DNA from 2 places in the Burkholderia alba genome. Region 2 is predicted to be linked to the other one. Evidence: predicted binding sites of a transcription regulator. Region 2 holds the regulator's gene; the other holds the start of a gene.
The links. The regulator NrdR, encoded in region 2, represses ribonucleotide reductase genes. The targets are predictions, from matches to a motif close to CACNANATNTNGTG.
Positions count from the first base shown of each region.

Region 1: a site for NrdR is predicted at 4,291-4,304, ahead of RZR99_RS20090 (ribonucleoside-diphosphate reductase subunit alpha). Genes of this name have one in related genera too.

Region 1 is NZ_JAWJWL010000017.1:111,813-121,118, reverse strand. Features, by position in the region: gene RZR99_RS20120 (MarC family protein) at 1-133, shown strand, start outside; gene RZR99_RS20115 (hypoxanthine-guanine phosphoribosyltransferase) at 234-785, opposite strand; gene ffh (signal recognition particle protein) at 881-2,248, opposite strand; gene RZR99_RS20105 (cytochrome C assembly family protein) at 2,336-3,244, shown strand; gene RZR99_RS20100 (PP0621 family protein) at 3,258-3,554, shown strand; gene ampD (1,6-anhydro-N-acetylmuramyl-L-alanine amidase AmpD) at 3,551-4,141, shown strand; gene RZR99_RS20090 (ribonucleoside-diphosphate reductase subunit alpha) at 4,590-7,571, shown strand; gene RZR99_RS20085 (ribonucleotide-diphosphate reductase subunit beta) at 7,939-9,174, shown strand; gene RZR99_RS20080 (hypothetical protein) at 9,256-9,306, shown strand, end outside.
Region 2 is NZ_JAWJWL010000019.1:82,386-91,691, forward strand. Features, by position in the region: gene RZR99_RS21445 (PilW family protein) at 1-45, opposite strand, end outside; gene RZR99_RS21450 (type IV pilus modification PilV family protein) at 51-449, opposite strand; gene RZR99_RS21455 (GspH/FimT family protein) at 446-1,003, opposite strand; gene nrdR (transcriptional regulator NrdR) at 1,156-1,635, opposite strand; gene glyA (serine hydroxymethyltransferase) at 1,648-2,895, opposite strand; ZMP/ZTP riboswitch at 3,035-3,134, opposite strand; gene RZR99_RS21470 (SDR family NAD(P)-dependent oxidoreductase) at 3,318-4,064, shown strand; partial or broken gene ybgC (tol-pal system-associated acyl-CoA thioesterase) at 4,191-4,682, shown strand; gene tolQ (protein TolQ) at 4,875-5,552, shown strand; gene tolR (protein TolR) at 5,563-6,012, shown strand; gene tolA (cell envelope integrity protein TolA) at 6,009-6,992, shown strand; gene tolB (Tol-Pal system beta propeller repeat protein TolB) at 7,090-8,385, shown strand; gene pal (peptidoglycan-associated lipoprotein Pal) at 8,403-8,915, shown strand; gene ybgF (tol-pal system protein YbgF) at 8,941-9,306, shown strand, end outside.

The DNA.
Region 1 (9,306 bases), on a different contig from region 2:
CGCGGAGCGCATCCAGCAATGGCTCGGCGAGCGCACCGTGATGGCGTTCGAGCGGCTGATGGGGCTCGTGCTGGTCGCGATTTCGGTCGAGATGATGCTGGCGGGCATCCGGGTGTTCGCTCACCAGCTCTGAACTCCGGCATTCGGCCGGCGCATGAAAAAAGCGGCTCGCCGGATGGCGCAGCCGCTTTTTTATCGGGCGCCGGCCGGAATCGGCCGGGCGGGACCGCGCCTTACGCGTCGGCCGTCAGCGCACGGATGGTCGGCAGATTGCGCCAGTACCCCTTCGCGTCCATCCCGCAGCCGAACACGTAGCGGTCCGGCACCGCGAACCCGCAGAAATCCGGGTGCAGCGGCTTGGTCTTGGCGAGCGTCTTTTCGCACAGCACCGCCGACAGGAAGCGCTTCGCGCCCATGTCGAGGATCCGGTCGCGAATCGCGGCCATCGTTTCGCCTTCGTCGAGGATGTCGTCGAGCACGAGCACGATGCGATCCTTGACCGATTCGCGCGGCGCAACACGCCACTGCATCTCCGGGCTGCCCTGCGTGGTGTTGCGGTAGCGGGTCAGGTGGATGTAGTCGAATTCGAGCGGGAAATCGAGGTGCGGCAGCAGCATGCCGGTGAACACTGCCGCGCCGCCCATGACCGACAGCACGAGCGGGAATTCCTCTCCGATCTGCGCGCGAATCTCCGTGGCCATCTTGCCGATCGACGCGTTGACTTCGCCGGAGGAGACGATCTCTTCCGAGTGTTTGAAAATGTGGAGGGCTTCTTCTCGATTCATGAGTTCTGGCGAGCAGTCAGAGTACAAATAAGGATGAAACAAAAGCGGTGGCGCGCGCTATAGCATAAACCCGCGCACCCGGCCGCGGATCGCGCCTAGCGCATGCCGGGCATCATGCCCTTCAGGCCGCGCATCATTTTCTGCAGGTTGCCGCCCTTCAGCTTCTTCATCATCGTGCGCATCTGGTCGTACTGGTTCAGCATCCGGTTCACTTCCTGCACCTGCACGCCCGCGCCGGCGGCGATCCGGCGCTTGCGGGTGGCCTTGATCAGTTCGGGCTTCGCGCGCTCGGTCGGGGTCATCGAATTGATGATGCCCTCCATCCGGCGCATCTGTTTTTCCGCCTGACCCATGTCGGCGCCGGACGCCGCCTGCTGGAACTGGGCCGGGAGCTTGTCCATCAGCGACGACAGCCCGCCCATGTTCTTCATTTGCGAAATCTGCGCGCGGAAGTCGTTCAGATCGAAATCGCCGCCTTTCTTGACCTTGTCGGCGAGCTTCTGCGCCGCTTGCACGTCGACGCCGCGCTGCGCTTCCTCGACCAGCGCGAGGATGTCGCCCATCCCGAGGATCCGGTTCGCCATCCGATCCGGATGGAAGATCTCGAGGCCGTCGAGCTTTTCGGCGACGCCGACGAACTTGATCGGCTTGCCGGTGATGTGCCGCACGGACAGCGCGGCGCCGCCGCGCGAATCGCCGTCGAGCTTGGTGAGCACGACGCCGGTAAGCGGCAGCGCGTCGTTGAACGCCTTCGCGGTGTTGACGGCGTCCTGGCCGAGCATCGCGTCGACGACGAACAGGGTTTCGGCAGGCTTCAGCGTGCTGTGGAGCGCGGCGATTTCCTGCATCATCACTTCGTCGATGCCGAGGCGGCCCGCCGTGTCGACGATCAGCACGTCATGATAGTGGCGCTTCGCCCAGTCGAGCGCCGCGCGGGCGATGTCGACGGGCTTCTGGTCGGGCTCGGACGGGAAGAAGTCGGCGCCGACCTGTTCGCTCACCGTTTTCAGCTGCGCGATCGCGGCGGGGCGGTAGACGTCGCACGAGACGGTCAGCACCTTCTTCTTGGACTTCTCGCGCAGCAGCTTCGCGAGCTTGCCGACCGTGGTGGTCTTGCCCGCGCCCTGCAAGCCCGCCATCAGGATGATCGCGGGCGGCGTGACGGCGAGGTTCAGTTCGGCGGCCTTGCCTTCGTAGTCGCCGCCGATCACGGCGGTCAGTTCCTTCTGGACCACGCCGACAAGCGCCTGGCCTGGCGACAGGCTGCCGACCACGTCCTCGCCGAGCGCCTTTTCCTTGACCTTCGCGATGAATTCGCGGACGACGGGCAGCGCGACGTCGGCTTCGAGGAGCGCGAGCCGCACTTCGCGGAGCATCTCCTGGGTGTTCGCCTCGGTGAGGCGGGCTTCGCCGCGCAGCGTCTTGACGACGCGCGCCATCCGTTGAGTGAGATTGTCGAGCATGGGGAGCGATGGACAGTGAGGCCCGACGGCGCGAGCGGGGCAATATGCGAGCCGTCGCGGGTAGGGGGCCTAGTGTAAACTTCGAACATGGATATTGTACTGTATGCCCTCACTGCGTTCCTGTATGCCGGCCTCGCCGTGGCCGGCTGGCGGGCGCACCGCCTCGGCGGCGGCGCGCAGCCGCTCGTCGCGAGCGTGCCGGCCGGCCCGCAGCCGGCGGCCCGGGTGTCGGCCGCGTCGGGCATGAGCGGCGCCGGCCGCGCGCTGCTGTTCGCCGCGCTGTTCGCGCACGGCCTGCTGCTGCACATGACGATCTTCCCGCACGACGCGATGGTGTTCGGTTTTGCGTTCGCGTTGTCGGCGATGTTCTGGCTCGGCGCGGGTATCTACTGGATCGAGAGCTTCTTCTTCCCGCTCGACGGGCTGCGGCTGCTGGTGATGCCGCTCGCGGGCGTCGCGTCGCTGCTGCCGCTCCTGTTCGGCGGGGTGCGCGTGCTGCCCTATGCCGCCGCGCCGCTCTTCAAGGCGCACTTTCTGATCGCGAACATCGCGTACGGCTTGTTCGCGATCGCCGCGCTGCACGCGGTGCTGATGCTGATGGTCGAGCGCCGGCTGCATGCGCCGCGGCACGATGTCCTGCGCGACGGGTCCGGCTGGATCGCCCGCTGGCTCGAGACGCTGCCGCCGCTGCTGACGCTCGAGAAGCTGCTGTTCCGGCTGATCGTCGCGGGTTTCGTGCTGCTGACGCTGACGCTCGCGTCCGGCATCCTGTTCAGCGAGCAGCTCGACGCGCGCGCGCTCAAGCTCGATCACAAGACCGTGTTCGCGATCCTGTCGTGGCTGATGTTCGGCGGGTTGCTGGTGGCGCGCCGGCTGTCCGGCTGGCGCGGCCGCGGCGCGGCGCGCTGGGTGCTGGCGTCGTTCGCCGCGCTGCTGCTCGCGTATGTCGGCAGCCGGTTTGTGTTCGAGGTGCTGCTGCACCGTTCCGTGGTCTGAACGTCTGATTGCAATGCGACAAATTCTCCTTCTGATTTTCCTGTTCTTCGCGAGCACCTGGCTGGCGCGCAAGATCCGTCGCGCTCAGGCGCGTGCCGAGCGCGGCGGCGGCCCGTTCCCCGGCGCCGGCCAGCCGCCGGCCGGTGCGGCCGGCCACGGCGGTGCGCTCGCCGAGCCGATGGTCCGCTGCGCCGAATGCGGCGTGCATGCGCCGAAGGGCGAAGCGGTGGCGGCCGGCGGCCAGTTCTATTGCAGTGCGGAACACGCCGCGCGTCATGCGGCGCGCGCCGGCGGCCGCGACGCGCAATGAACGCGGCGACGCACTTCAGCGTCGATGCGGACGGCTGGGTGCGCGGCGCGCATCGCCTGCCGTCGCCGAACTTCGAGGCGCGGCCCGCGGGCGCGGTGCCGACGCTCGTGGTCGTGCACAACATCAGCCTGCCGCCGGGCGAGTTCAACGGCGATGCAATCATCGAGCTGTTCCAGAATCGGCTCGATTGCGACGCGCATCCTTATTACCGGGCGCATCTACGCGGGGTGAGGGTTTCCTCGCACTTCCTGATCCGCCGCGACGGCACGCTGCTGCAGTTCGTCTCGTGCGACGAGCGTGCATGGCACGCGGGCACGTCGGATTTCTTCGGCCGCGCACGCTGCAACGATTTCTCGATCGGCGTCGAACTCGAAGGCGCCGACGATATCGCGTTCGAAGCGCCGCAATACGAGACGCTCGCCGCGCTCGCGCGAGCGCTGGCGGCGCACTATCCGATCGACGCGTTCGCCGGCCACGCCGACATCGCGCCGGGTCGCAAGACCGATCCGGGCCCCCACTTCGATTGGCAACGCTTCGCAGACGATGCGGGCTTTTCGGCGCGATACTTTCCGTACCGGAAGCACTGAGCGCGCGCCGCGCCGATGCGCGAAAAATTTTTCTCCGATGCTCGCCTTGTCGCGTCTGCGTGCGTGCGATGTCAATAGTCCGCGCTCAAATATTTCCTTTTGAAATGATCCGAAGCTCCACTATACTTGGTGCCAGTTGAGCAGTTTTGCACTAGATATAGTGTGCAGCGCGGGAAGCATTTTCCGCTTCCGCACAGCGTCCGGCAGGCTTCGCCGGAACGGAAAATTCCTCAATGCGGCGCATTCGGCCGGGCGGTCCGGGGTGCTGCAATCAGCGCAGAAAGAGCAGCAGGGGGCGCGATGAAGGTCATTGTCGAATCTGTAGCACATCGGCCCAGCCGGTCCCCTCGCCGTATTTCTCGCGTCTTGCCGCTCGCGCGCCTTGTCGCGCAGCAATCGTCTTAATCCGCGGTTCTCTCCGCATCATCCAACACCAGGAGCTTTGCACATGCAAACCACCGACAACGCGACGTCCCAATTCGAGAGCGCATCCGGCCGCCCTCTCGGCGGGACCGCACAAGGCGCGCAAGGCCTTGCGCCGCAGGCAACGTTCGCCGACTACAAGGTGATCCGCCGGAACGGCAGCGTGGTGTCGTTCGAACCGTCGAAGATCGCGATTGCGGTGACCAAGGCATTCCTGGCCGTCAACGGCGGGCAAGGCGCGGCATCGGCGCGGGTGCGCGAACTGGTCGAGCAGCTCACGCAGAGCGTCGTGCGCGCGCTGGTGCGCAGCCGCCCGAACGGCGGCACGTTCCATATTGAAGACATTCAGGATCAGGTCGAACTCGCGCTGATGCGCGGCGGCGAACACAATGTCGCCCGCGCGTACGTGCTGTACCGCGAGAAGCGCCACCTCGAGCGCAGCCACGAGGCCGACGCGCCCGCGGAAGCCGCGAGCGGCATCAACGTGACGGACAACGGCGTCATCCGCCCGCTCGACCTGAATGCGCTGCGCGGGTTGATCGTGTCGGCCTGCGAAGGTCTCGGCTCGGCGGTAAGCGCGGATCCGATCGTCGCCGAAACGGTGAAGAACCTGTACGACGGCGTGCCCATCACCCAGGTTTACGATTCGGCGATCCTGGCTGCCCGCACGATGATCGAGAAGGACCCGGCGTACAGCCAGGTCACGGCTCGCATCCTGATGCACACGATCCGCCGCGAGATCCTCGGCGAGGAAGTCACGCAGGCGGAGATGCAGGAGCGCTACGTCGAATACTTCCCGCAATTCCTGAAGCGCGGCGTCGAAGCCGAGCTGCTGGACGAGAAGCTGCTGCAGTTCGACCTGAAGCGCCTGGGCGCCGCGCTCGACGCCGGCCGCGACTTCCAGTTCGGCTACCTCGGCCTGCAAACCCTGTACGACCGCTACTTCCTGCACATCGAGAATGCCCGCATCGAAATGCCGCAGGCGTTCTTCATGCGCGTCGCGATGGGCCTGGCGCTGAACGAGATCGACCGCGAAACCCGGGCGATCGAGTTCTACAACGTGCTGTCGAGCTTCGACTTCATGAGCTCCACGCCGACCCTGTTCAACTCGGGCACGCGCCGCTCGCAGCTGTCGTCGTGCTACCTGACGACGGTCGCGGACGACCTCGACGGCATCTATGAAGCGCTCAAGGAAAACGCGCTGCTGTCGAAGTTCGCGGGCGGCCTCGGTAACGACTGGACCCGTGTGCGCGCGCTCGGCTCGCATATCAAGGGTACGAACGGCAAGTCGCAGGGCGTGGTGCCGTTCCTGAAGGTCGTCAACGACACCGCAGTGGCGGTGAACCAAGGCGGCAAGCGCAAGGGCGCGGTGTGCGCGTACCTGGAAAGCTGGCACCTGGATATCGAAGAATTCCTGGAGCTGCGCAAGAACACCGGCGACGACCGCCGCCGTACCCACGACATGAACACGGCGAACTGGATTCCCGACCTGTTCATGAAGCGCGTGATGGAAGGCGCCGACTGGACGCTGTTCTCGCCGTCCACCTGCCCCGACCTGCACGACAAGTTCGGCGCCGACTTCGAGGCGGCCTACACCGCGTACGAGGACAAGGTCGCGCGCGGCGAACTGAAGCTGTTCAAGAAGATTCCGGCGCCGCAGCTGTGGCGCAAGATGCTCGGCATGCTGTTCGAAACCGGCCACCCGTGGATCACGTTCAAGGATCCGTGCAATGTGCGCTCGCCGCAACAGCACGTCGGTGTCGTCCATTCGTCGAACCTGTGCACGGAAATCACGCTGAATACGAGCGACAGCGAAATCGCGGTGTGCAACCTCGGTTCGGTGAACCTGGTCGCCCACCTGACCAAGCAGGCGGACGGCAGCTTCGCGCTCGACCAGGAGAAGCTGAAGCGCACCGTCAGCGTGGCGATGCGGATGCTCGACAACGTGATCGACATCAATTACTACGCGGTCGCGAAGGCGCGCAATTCGAACCTGAAGCACCGTCCGGTGGGCCTCGGCATCATGGGCTTCCAGGACTGTCTGCACCTGCTGCGCACGCCTTACGCGTCGGAAGCGGCGGTCGAGTTCGCCGACCGCTCGATGGAAGCGGTGTGCTACCACGCTTATTACGCGTCGACTGAACTCGCGGAGGAGCGCGGCCGCTACTCGAGCTACCGCGGCTCGCTGTGGGACCGCGGCATCCTTCCGCAGGACACGCTGAAGCTCCTCGAAGAGGCGCGCGGCGGCTATGTCGAAGTGAATACGAGCGCGACGCTCGACTGGCCGGCGCTGCGCGCCCGGATCGATACGCACGGAATGCGCAATTCGAACTGCGTCGCGATCGCGCCGACGGCGACGATCTCGAACATCATCGGCGTGTCCGCGTGCATCGAGCCGACCTTCCAGAACCTCTATGTGAAGTCGAACCTGTCGGGCGAGTTCACAGTGGTAAACGAGTATCTGGTTCGCGACCTGAAGGATCGCGGCCTGTGGGACGAGGTGATGGTTGCCGACCTGAAGTACTTCGACGGCATGCTGTCGCGCATCGACCGCATCCCGGCCGACCTGCGCGCGATCTACGCGACCGCGTTCGAAGTCGATCCGACCTGGCTGGTCGAGGCGGCATCGCGTCGCCAGAAGTGGATCGACCAGGCCCAGTCGCTCAATATCTATATGGGCGGCGCATCGGGCAAGAAGCTCGACGAGGTCTACAAGCTCGCGTGGCTGCGCGGCCTGAAGACCACCTACTACCTCCGCACGATGGCGGCGACCCACGTCGAGAAATCGACGGTGGCGCACGGCGCGCTGAACGCGGTGCCGACGGGCGGCGGTGTGGGCGGCGGCGGTGCGGCAGGCGGCGCGCAAGGCGCGGCGGGCGGCTTCGGTGCGGCGGGCGGCGATGTGTCGTCGGGCGCGCTGAACGCGGCACCGCTCGAGGCGGACGGTCCGGTGTGCACGATGCGTCCGGGCGATCCGGGCTTCGACGAGTGCGAAGCGTGCCAGTAACGCGGCGCGTCTGACGCGCTCGAACCGGCGAGCGGCGCGCGACGGCAACCGATAGAGGTTGAAGTGTGCGCCGCTCTCTACTAAAAAAATAATAAGGATTCTGTAACGCGGACAGCGCGTCGCAGACCACAGGCAGAGCGATCGAAACGGCCCCGACGATGTCGCGTTTCGATCCGCGTTCGATGCGTCGAGCGCACCTCGCGATACACGCGCGGCACACATTGCGCGCTTCACGAATGTCGATGCGTTGCCGAAAGTGTTGTATCGAGGTCGCAACGCGAATCGAAAAAAGGATTTTTCGTGAGCGAACCCTTTTATCGCTCAGAAAAAGATGGTACAAACCGTTCTAAATTGATGGTGAGAATTTATGCTCAATTGGGATGACGAGAAGACTGCCGTAACTCCCGCGACCGGCGCACAGCAGAATGCGATGCGCACCTCCGCAGGAATGGCTGTCGGAACGCAGGCCGCGATGCCTGCGGCTCATCAGGCTCCGTCGGTGCGCGATATCTTCGAAGGCGATCTCGCGGTAGCACCTTATGCGTCCGCCGCTGCTTCGGCAGCCGCCCCCGCCGCCGGTACGGAAGCGCGGGTCAATGTCGCCGACAAGCGCATCATCAACGGCCAGACTGACGTCAATCAGCTGGTGCCGTTCAAATACAAGTGGGCGTGGGAAAAGTACCTGGCGGGCTGTGCGAACCACTGGATGCCGCAGGAAATCAACATGTCCCGCGACATCGCGCTGTGGAAGGATCCGAACGGCCTCACCGAGGACGAACGCCGGATCGTCAAGCGTAACCTCGGCTTCTTCGTGACGGCCGATTCGCTCGCCGCGAACAACATCGTGCTGGGCACCTACCGCCACATCACGGCGCCCGAGTGCCGGCAGTTCCTGCTGCGCCAGGCGTTCGAAGAGGCGATCCACACGCACGCGTACCAATATATTGTCGAATCGCTCGGCCTCGACGAAGGCGAGATCTTCAACGCGTATCACGAAGTGCATTCGATCCGCGCGAAGGACGAGTTCCTGATTCCGTTCATCCATACGCTGACCGACCCGGCATTCGTGACGGGCACGCTCGACGCCGACCAGAAGCTGCTGAAGTCGCTGATCGTATTCGCCTGCATCATGGAAGGCCTGTTCTTCTATGTCGGCTTCACGCAGATTCTCGCGCTCGGCCGCCAGAACAAGATGACGGGCGCCGCGGAGCAGTACCAGTACATCCTGCGCGACGAGTCGATGCACTGCAACTTCGGCATCGACCTGATCAACCAGATCAAGCTGGAAAACCCGCACCTGTGGACGGCCGAGTTCCGGGCCGAGATCCGCGAACTGTTCAAGGAAGCGGTCGATCTCGAGTACCGCTACGCGGAAGACACGATGCCGCGCGGCGTGCTGGGCCTGAATGCGTCGATGTTCAAGAGCTACCTGCGCTTCATCTGCAACCGCCGTTGCCAGCAGATCGGTCTCGATCCGCTGTACCCGAACGAGGAAAACCCGTTCCCGTGGATGAGCGAGATGATCGACTTGAAGAAGGAACGCAACTTCTTCGAGACGCGTGTGATCGAGTATCAGACGGGCGGCGCACTGTCCTGGGAATAACCCCCGGTTGCGCAGTCGAGAAATGACGATGGATAGGCCGGGCGAACCGCCCGGCGCAAGGTTTAGGAGCAAGAACGCCTGATGCAAAGCATGCCCGGTGCCTTAACGGCCCACAAACATGATAGGCACTTT
Region 2 (9,306 bases):
GGCGATCAGCACCTCGACGAGCGTATGGCCCGACGATCGTTTCACCGGCATCACGGATGCCCCCCGCTCGCGAAGGCCAGCGCGACGCACCGTACCCCCGCCCTGAAACGGGTCGCGCACCGCGCGTCGACCGGCGCCTCCCGCTCCGGACTGTTCCACCGAATCGTCACGGTCCGCACGCCGGGCATCGCATCCACGGTGACGAGCCGGCCCGCCGGCAACACAGCCACCGCCGAATCCCAGTCGGCCCGCGTCCCGGCACCCGACCGCTCCGCCTCGGCACGCGAGTCGGCAATCCACAGTGCATGCGCGCGCCACGCCGCCTGCCGTTCGGCACGCACGATCGACAACTGCGCACCGATCACGCCCAATGCGGCGCTCGCCAGCACCATCATCGCGACCATGACTTCGAGCAGCGATCCACCCCGAGTCGACGACAGCCGCATCATCCTTGCGCTCCGCAAGCCCGCGGCGTCACTCGCGCACGCCCTCCCGCGGCGATCCGGACACAGCGCCGCCAGCGTTCACCGTCGAACCCGGAGGCTGCCGCGCGCGGCGCGAACTCGAAACGGCGGAAGCCGCCGATCACCTGACCCGCCGGCGGCGTGAACGCCAGCTCGCTGCCCGCGCCCTTCACGACCACCTGCGCATCGCCCGCGAAACGCCGCAGGACAAGCGGACGCTCGGCGCTCCCGCTCACCACCACCCAGCCGCACGACCAATCGGCGTCGCCGCCCGGGCAACGCGCGGACGCGGCGCCGCACCCCACCGGCGAATCGCCGCGGCACACCGTGACGCGCGCACCGAGCCGCACCGCTTCCCCACGGGCATACGCAAGCGACGCCAGCAACGCGCGTGCGCTTGCGTCGACCCGGTCGCGCACGCGCCATCCCGCCAGCGACGGCGCGGCCAGCGCGGCGGCGCCCGCGATCAACGCAAGCGCGACCATCCATTCCATCAATACAAAGCCTGTTGCGAACCGCGTTCCGCCCGATCCCCGCATCGCCTGTCCCCCGCTATCCGATGCGTCGACTCTAGCGGCGTGCGCGCACGCGCACCATCGGCCGAACGGCCGAATGGCGCGACCCGGCCGCCATCATGACAATGGCAGCGGGAAATCAACGAATCAGGGAGTGTGCGATGCGGCGCGAATCGTCAGCGCTTGCGCGGCTGCTTGGAAGGCGCTGCGCGACGGAATTCCTCGATGACGTCCGCGAATTCGGACACATCCTCGAAGCGGCGGTAAACAGAAGCGAAGCGCACGTAAGCGATCGTATCGAGCTCGCGCAACTCGTTCATCACGAGTTCGCCGAGCTTGTCGCTGCGGACTTCGCGCTCGCCGGTGGCGAGCAGCTGATATTCGATGCGGGCGACCGCCGCGTCGATCGCGTCGGCCGCCACCGGCCGCTTGCGCAGTGCCAGTTGCATGCTCGCGACGATCTTGCGGCGGTCGAATTCCGTCCGGCTACCGTCCTTCTTCACGACGGCCGGCAACGCCAGCTCGACCCGCTCGTACGTCGTAAAACGTTTGTCGCAGGCCGAGCAGCGGCGGCGCCGGCGGATCGTGGCGCCGTCTTCCGACACGCGCGAATCCACCACTTGCGTGTCGTCATGCCGGCAGAACGGGCAGCGCATGACCGGCCGGGATCAGCGGTAGACCGGGAACCGCCGGGTCAGCTCGGCGACCTGCGCGCGCACGCGCTCGATCGTCGCCGCGTCCTCCGGATTGTCGAGCACGTCGGCAATCAGGTTGCCCACCTGCTCGACTTCCTGCGGGCCGAAGCCGCGGGTCGTCATCGCCGGCGAACCGAGGCGCACGCCGCTCGTCACGAACGGCTTTTCCGGATCGTTCGGAATCGCGTTCTTGTTGACGGTGATGTGCGCGGCGCCCAGTGCAGCTTCGGCGGCCTTGCCCGTGATGTTTTTCGCGCGCAGGTCGACGAGCATCACATGGCTTTCGGTACGGCCCGATACGATCCGCAGGCCGCGCTTGACCAGCGTCTCGGCGAGCACGCGCGCGTTGTCGACCACGCGCTGCTGGTATTCCTTGAATTCCGGCGACAGCGCTTCCTTGAACGCCACAGCCTTCGCAGCGATCACGTGCATCAGCGGACCACCCTGGATGCCCGGGAAGATCGCCGAGTTGATCGGCTTCTCGTACTCGGCCTTCATCAGGATCACGCCGCCGCGCGGGCCGCGCAGGCTCTTGTGGGTGGTGGTCGTCACGAAATCGGCGTGCGGCACCGGATTCGGATACACGCCCGCGGCGATCAGGCCTGCGTAGTGAGCCATGTCGACCATTAGGTAAGCGCCGACCGCCTTCGCGATCTTGCCGAGACGTTCGAAGTCGATCTTCAGCGAGAACGCCGACGCGCCCGCGACGATCAGCTTCGGCTTGTGCTCGTGCGCGAGCCGCTCGGCCGCGTCGTAGTCGATGTCCTCGCCCTCGTTCAGGCCGTAGCTCACGACGTTGAACCACTTGCCCGACATGTTGACGGGCGAGCCGTGCGTCAGGTGACCACCGTGCGCGAGGCTCATGCCCATGATCGTGTCGCCCGGCTTCAGCATCGCGAAGAACACGCCCTGGTTCGCCTGCGAACCCGAATTCGGCTGCACGTTCGCCGCTTCCGCGCCGAACAGCTGCTTCACCCGCTCGATCGCGAGCTGCTCGACGACGTCGACATACTCGCAGCCGCCGTAATAGCGCTTGCCCGGATAGCCTTCCGCATACTTGTTGGTCAACTGCGAACCCTGTGCGGCCATCACGGCCGGGCTCGTGTAGTTTTCCGATGCGATCAGTTCGATATGCTCTTCCTGACGGCCGTTTTCCTGCTGGATCGCTTGCCAGATTTCAGGATCGACGTTCGCGATGGTGCTTTGGGCTCTGTCAAACATACGGGTTCCGTTAAGTGTGTACAGGTGGACCGGGGTGACCGGATAGCATGCGGCGCTGGCAGACGGCCAGCCCGGCGCAACGGAAGATTCCGGGAGACGCGAGGCAGGACAGCCACCGGCGATGCACGCGACGGTGCACTACGGCTGCCCAGGCGAACGGCAAAAACGGCGCCCTGCGCTTCACGGTGGGATGCTCCACCTTGAACCCGGAGGTTCTATCGCCAGTCACGCAGGGGTGATGAGCGCGTTAGTTTATTGGATGCGTCCTGAATAGGCAACCGCCTGGCGGGGCCGTCGATTTAATCGGGGTCAGGTCCAGCGACGCCGCCCTGCCGGCCCTTCCCGCCTTGCCGCGCCGCGGCAATGCCAGTACGCTAACGCGATCCCCATCCCAGCCTCACTACCGACCAGGAGCAGCAGCAATGATCGTGTTCGTCACCGGTGCGTCCGCAGGATTCGGCGCAGCCATCGCGCGGGTCTTCGTCAAGGGCGGCCATCGCGTCGTCGCCACCGCGCGCCGCAAGGACCGCCTCGACGCGCTCGCCGCCGAACTCGGCGACGCGCTGCTGCCGATCGAGCTCGACGTGCGCGACCGCGCCGCCGTCGAGGCCGCGCCCGCGGCGCTGCCGGCCGAATTCGCCGCGATCGACGTGCTCGTCAACAACGCGGGCCTCGCGCTCGGCGTCGAACCCGCGCACAAGGCCAGTCTCGACGAATGGCAGACCATGATCGACACCAACTGCTCGGGTCTCGTCACGGTCACCCGCACCCTGCTGCCGGGCATGGTCGAGCGCGGCCGCGGGCATGTCTTCAACCTCGGCTCCGTCGCGGGCAGCTACGCGTATCCGGGCGGCAACGTCTACGGCGCGACCAAGGCGTTCGTGCGCCAGTTCAGCCTGAACCTGCGCGCCGACCTGATCGGCACGCCGGTGCGCGTCACCGACATCGAGCCCGGCCTGTGCGGCGGCACCGAGTTCTCGAACGTCCGCTACCGGGGCGACGACGCGAAAGCAGCGAACGTCTACACGAACGTCGCGCCGCTCACCGCCGAGGACATCGCCGACACGATCTACTGGATCGCGACCCGCCCCGCGCATGTCAACATCAATACGGTCGAAATGATGCCGGTCGCGCAGGCCCCCGCCGGACTGACCGTCCACCGGGGCTGACGGCACCCCGGCCGGCCCGCTTCGGCGAGGCCGGCGAAGCGGCCGCCGCGCCCGTCGAAACACGGCCCGGCGGGCGCCGGGGCGGGCTACATTCCGTTACGAATCGTGACGTCCCGTTCCGGTAGAATGCGCGCCATGACTCCGTCCAACCGATCGCCCGAAGCAGCACCCGGCTTCGCTTGGCCCGTTCGCGTGTATTACGAGGATACCGATGCCGGCGGCATCGTCTTCTACGCGAACTACCTGAAATTCTTCGAACGCGCGCGTACCGAATGGCTGCGTGCGTGCGGCGTCGACCAGCGCCGTCTCGACGACGCAGGCGTGATCTTCGTGGTGCGCGGCACGGCGCTCGACTATCTTGCCCCCGCCCGGCTCGACGAGCTGCTCACGGTCGTGACCCGGATCGAGCGCCTCGGCCACGCGTCGGTGGAATTCGAGCAGCAGGCCTGGCGCGGCGATACGCTGCTGGTCACCGGGCGCATCCGCATCGGCTGCGTCGATCGCGCCGCCGTCCGGCCCGCCGCGATCCCGCCCCCCCGTCCTCGCCGCGCTGCAGTGCGGGCCGGCCGCCGATCCGCAACAAACCGTGTCAACGGTGCACGCCTGAGCACCGTTTAGACTAGGCCGATGAACTCGCCCCCCTGAAACGCTACTAAGCAAGGTTTGGCGGAAAGCTGTCAGGCAGCGCTCCGTCCGACGGCACACTGCGCGCTTTGCCCCGCCGGGCGCACGAGCCGGTCCGCTCCGCTGGGTGTCCCGGCCGGGCGTCCCCAAGCCGGGCGCCCCCGATGGGACGTTACTCAAACTTCTATGAACTCAACTCAAGACCTGTCGATCATTTCCCTCATCCTCAACGCGAGCGTGCTGGCCCAGGCCGTGATGGGGCTGCTCCTGCTGTTGTCGCTGATGTCGTGGACGTTCATCTTCCGCAAATGGTTCGCGATCCGCCGCGCGCGCGCGCAAACCGAGCGATTCGAACGCGATTTCTGGTCGGGCGGCGACCTGCAGGCGCTTTATCAGAGCGCGGCGAACAACCGCCACACGATCGGCGCGCTCGAACGTATCTTCGAGTCGGGGATGCGCGAGTTCCTGAAGGCGAAGGAAAAACGCCTGAACGACCCGGGGCTGATCCTCGACGGGGCCCGCCGCGCGATGCGCGCGTCGTTCCAGCGTGAAATGGACGTGCTCGAGGCCAACCTGTCGTTCCTCGCCTCCGTCGGCTCGGTGAGCCCGTATATCGGTCTGTTCGGCACCGTCTGGGGGATCATGAATTCGTTCCGCGGCCTCGCCAACGTGCAGCAGGCGACCCTCGCGAACGTCGCGCCCGGCATCGCGGAAGCACTGGTCGCCACCGCGATCGGCCTGTTCGCCGCCATCCCCGCGGTAGTCGCGTACAACCGCTACGCGCACGACATCGACCGCCTGGCAATCCGCTTCGAGACCTTCATCGAAGAGTTCTCCAACATCCTGCAGCGCCAGGCGCAATAAGGAGCACGCGATGGCCGGCACTCCCATTCGATCCAGCATGCGCGGCGGCCGCTCGCGCCGCTCGATGGCCGACATCAACGTCGTGCCCTACATCGACGTGATGCTCGTGCTGCTCGTCATCTTCATGGTGACCGCACCGCTCGTCGCTCCGTCGATCGTCAATCTGCCCACGGTCGGCAACGCCGCGCCGCAGGAGCAGACGCCGCCCGTGGTGGTCAACATCCAGGCGAACGGCAAGATGAGCGTCCGCTACAAGAACGACGCGGGCGCGTCGCAGGAAGACACGATGACGAAGGCCGATCTCGACGGCTTCATCGCGTCGCGCCAGGCCGATCACCCGGATCAGCCCGTCGTGATCGCCGCCGACAAGACGGTCCAGTATGACGCCGTGATGACGGTGATGTCCGATCTGAAGGCGCGCGGCGTGAAACGCGTCGGTCTCCTCGTCAAATCGCAATGAACCAACGGACCCAGCAGCGCACCGCCTCCCCGCTGCAGCCGCCGCGCGAGCGCGGCACGGGCCGCGCGTTCGCGCTTGCCGCGTTGATGCACGTGTTGCTCGCGCTGTTCCTGTATCACGGCGTGCAGTGGCAGAACAGCACGCCGGCCGGCGCCGAAGCCGAGCTGTGGTCGTCGGTGCCGGATCTGCAGACGCCGCAGCCCGTCGTCGTGCCGCCCGTGAAGGTCGCCCCTGCTCCGCCGCCCGCGAAGGACGACGACGCCGAAATCGCATTGCAGCTGAAAAAGAAGCAGCAGCAGGAAGCCGCCGCCCGCGAAGCCCAGCTCGAGGAACAGCGCCGGCAGCAACTGAAGGCGCAACAGCTCGCGGCCCAGCAGGCCGCTCAGCTCGCCGCCCAGAAAGCCGCGGAGCGCGAGCAGCAGAAACAGGCGGACAAGCTCAAGCAGCAGCAATTGGCCGACCAGCAGAAGAAGCTCGAACAACAAAAGCTCGAACAGCAGAAGAAGGACGCCCAGGCGCAGCTCGACGCGCAGAAGAAGGCCGAAGCCGCCAAGACGGCGACGAAAGCCAAGGCCGACGCCGCATCGAAGGCTAAACTCGACAAGGAACGCCAGGCTCGCCTCGCCCAGTTGCAGGGCCAGGTCGGGGGCGGAACGGGCGGCGGCGAAGGCCTCGCGAAGAGCGGCACGGGCACCGGCTCGGGCGGCAACGCCGCGTCGCCGGGCTACGCCGATAAGGTGAAGCGGCGCGTCAAGCCCAATATCTCCTGGCCCGGCGAGCGCGCCGGCCTCGTCACGGTCGTGGCGATACGTTGCACACCGTCAGGCGACGTGCTGAGCGTGTCGATCCGGCGCTCAAGCGGGAATTCGGGGTGGGATCAGGCAGTCGTCAATGCGATCCAGGCATCGGTGCCGTTGCCGCCCGATACCAACGGTCGTACTCCGGCCGATATTACGATTACCTTCAAGGCGGCGGAATGAGCGCTTTTGCGCTTACACTCCGCCGTCGCGACGGGAACGAATCGGGTATTTTTGAGTCTCTGCCGTTGCGCAGCGTTATATACGGGAATCAGGAAGCATGAGTTTGATGACGAAGCTAGGTTTCAAGGCACTCGTTGCCTCGTGTCTCATCGCGGCGGGCAGCGCCGCACACGCACAGGTGGACGTTCTGATCACCGGCGTCGGGTCGATCCAGTTCCCGATCGCCACCGCCAATTTCGCCAACGAAGGCGGCCTGCCCCAGCAGGTCTCGTCGGTCGTGCGCGCCGACCTGGCGCGCACCGGCAAATTCACCAATATCGACGCCGGCAGCACGCCCGTGCCCGAGACCGCATCGGTCGATCTCGGCGCATGGAAGGCGAAAGGCGCGAACGCGTTCGTCGCGGGCAGCGTGAACCGCGACGCGAACGGCCAGTACAAGGTGAACTTCATCCTGTACGACACCATCAAGCAGCAAAGCCTCGGCGGCCTGTCGCTGACCGCCAACGACGGCACGCTGCGGATGGCCGGCCACAAGATCGCCGACTACATCTACCAGAAACTGCTCGGCGTGCGCGGCGTGTTCGCGACCCGGCTGTCGTACGTGATCAAGACGGGCGGCCGCTACCAGTTGCAGATTTCCGATTCGGACGGCCAGAACGCGCGCATTGCGCTGTCGAGCACCGAACCGATCATCTCGCCCGCGTGGTCGCCGAGCGGCACCAAGGTGGCTTACGTGTCTTTCGAGCGCAAGAAGCCGATCGTCTACATCCACGATCTGCCGACGGGCCGCCGCTACATGGTCTCCGACCAGAAGGGCAACAACAGCGCGCCCGCGTGGTCGCCGGACAGCCAGACGCTCGCCGTGGCGCTCTCGCTCACCGGCAATACGCAGATTTTCGCGGTCAATGCCAACGGTACCGGCTTGCGCCGCCTCACGCAAAGCAGCTCGATCGATACCGAACCGTTCTACTCTCCCGACGGCCGCTGGATCTACTTCACGAGCGACCGGGGCGGCGCGCCGCAAATCTACCGCATGCCGGCGCAGGGCGAAAGCGCCGGCGCGGCGCAACGCGTCACCTTCACCGGCAGCTACAATACGAGCCCGCGCGTCAGCCCGGACGGCAAGCTCCTCGCGTACATCTCGCGCACCGGTGGGGGTTTCAAGCTGTACGTTCAGGATCTGCAGACGGGCGCCGCCAACGCGATCACCAATACGACGCGTGACGAATCGCCCAGCTTCGCGGCAAACGGCCAGTACATTCTGTACGCTACGCAGGCGAACGGACGCGGTGTGCTCGCTGCCGTTCCGTCTGATGGCAGTGCGCCGCCGCAGATTCTGTCCGTGCAGGGCGGTTCGGTTCGCGAACCGTCCTGGGGACCGTTCATGCAATAACCAAAAGGAGAGTTACCATGATGTCGCAAAAAATTCGTCTGGCACTGGCTGTACTGATGATCGGTGCGCTCGCCGCCTGTTCGTCGAGCCCGAAGCTTGAAGACAAGGGCAACCAGGCTGGCGCGGTCAGCACGCAACCGAGCGCCGACAACGTCGCCCAGGTGACGGTCGATCCGCTGAACGATCCGAACAGCCCGCTCGCGAAGCGCAGCATCTACTTCGATTTCGACAGCTACTCGGTGCAGGACCAGTACCAGCCGCTGCTGCAGCAACACGCGCAATACCTGAAGAGCCACCCGCAGCGTCACGTGCTGATCCAGGGCAACACCGACGAACGCGGCACGAGCGAGTACAACCTGGCGCTGGGCCAGAAGCGTGCCGAAGCCGTGCGTCGCGCGATGTCGCTGCTCGGCGTGCCGGATTCGCAAATGGAAGCCGTGAGCCTCGGCAAGGAAAAGCCGCTCGCGAGCGGCCACGACGAAGCATCGTGGGCGCAGAACCGCCGTGCCGATCTCGTCTATCAACAGTAAGCAACCGTAACGGATGATCCGCTGAATGACTCACCGTTTTCCCTGGCTGCGCGCAGCCGCCGCCCTCTGCATCGCAGGGGCGGCCTTGTCGGCCGCCCCTGCTCATGCCGGTCTGTTCGACGATGACGAGGCGCGCCGAGCCGTGCTCGATCTGCGCAGCAAGTCCGACAGCCTGTCGAACCAGCTCTCCGCCGCGCAACGGACGATCCTCGATCAATCCGGCCGTCTCGACCAGCTCAACCAGCAGGTCGCGACGCTGCGCGGCGAGAACGAGGACCTGACGAACCGTCTCACGACGCTGGAGCGCCAGCAGAAGGAGTACTACACCGATCTGGATACGCGTCTTAAGAAGTTCGAGCCGCAGCAAAAGACGGTGGATGGCGTCGAGGGC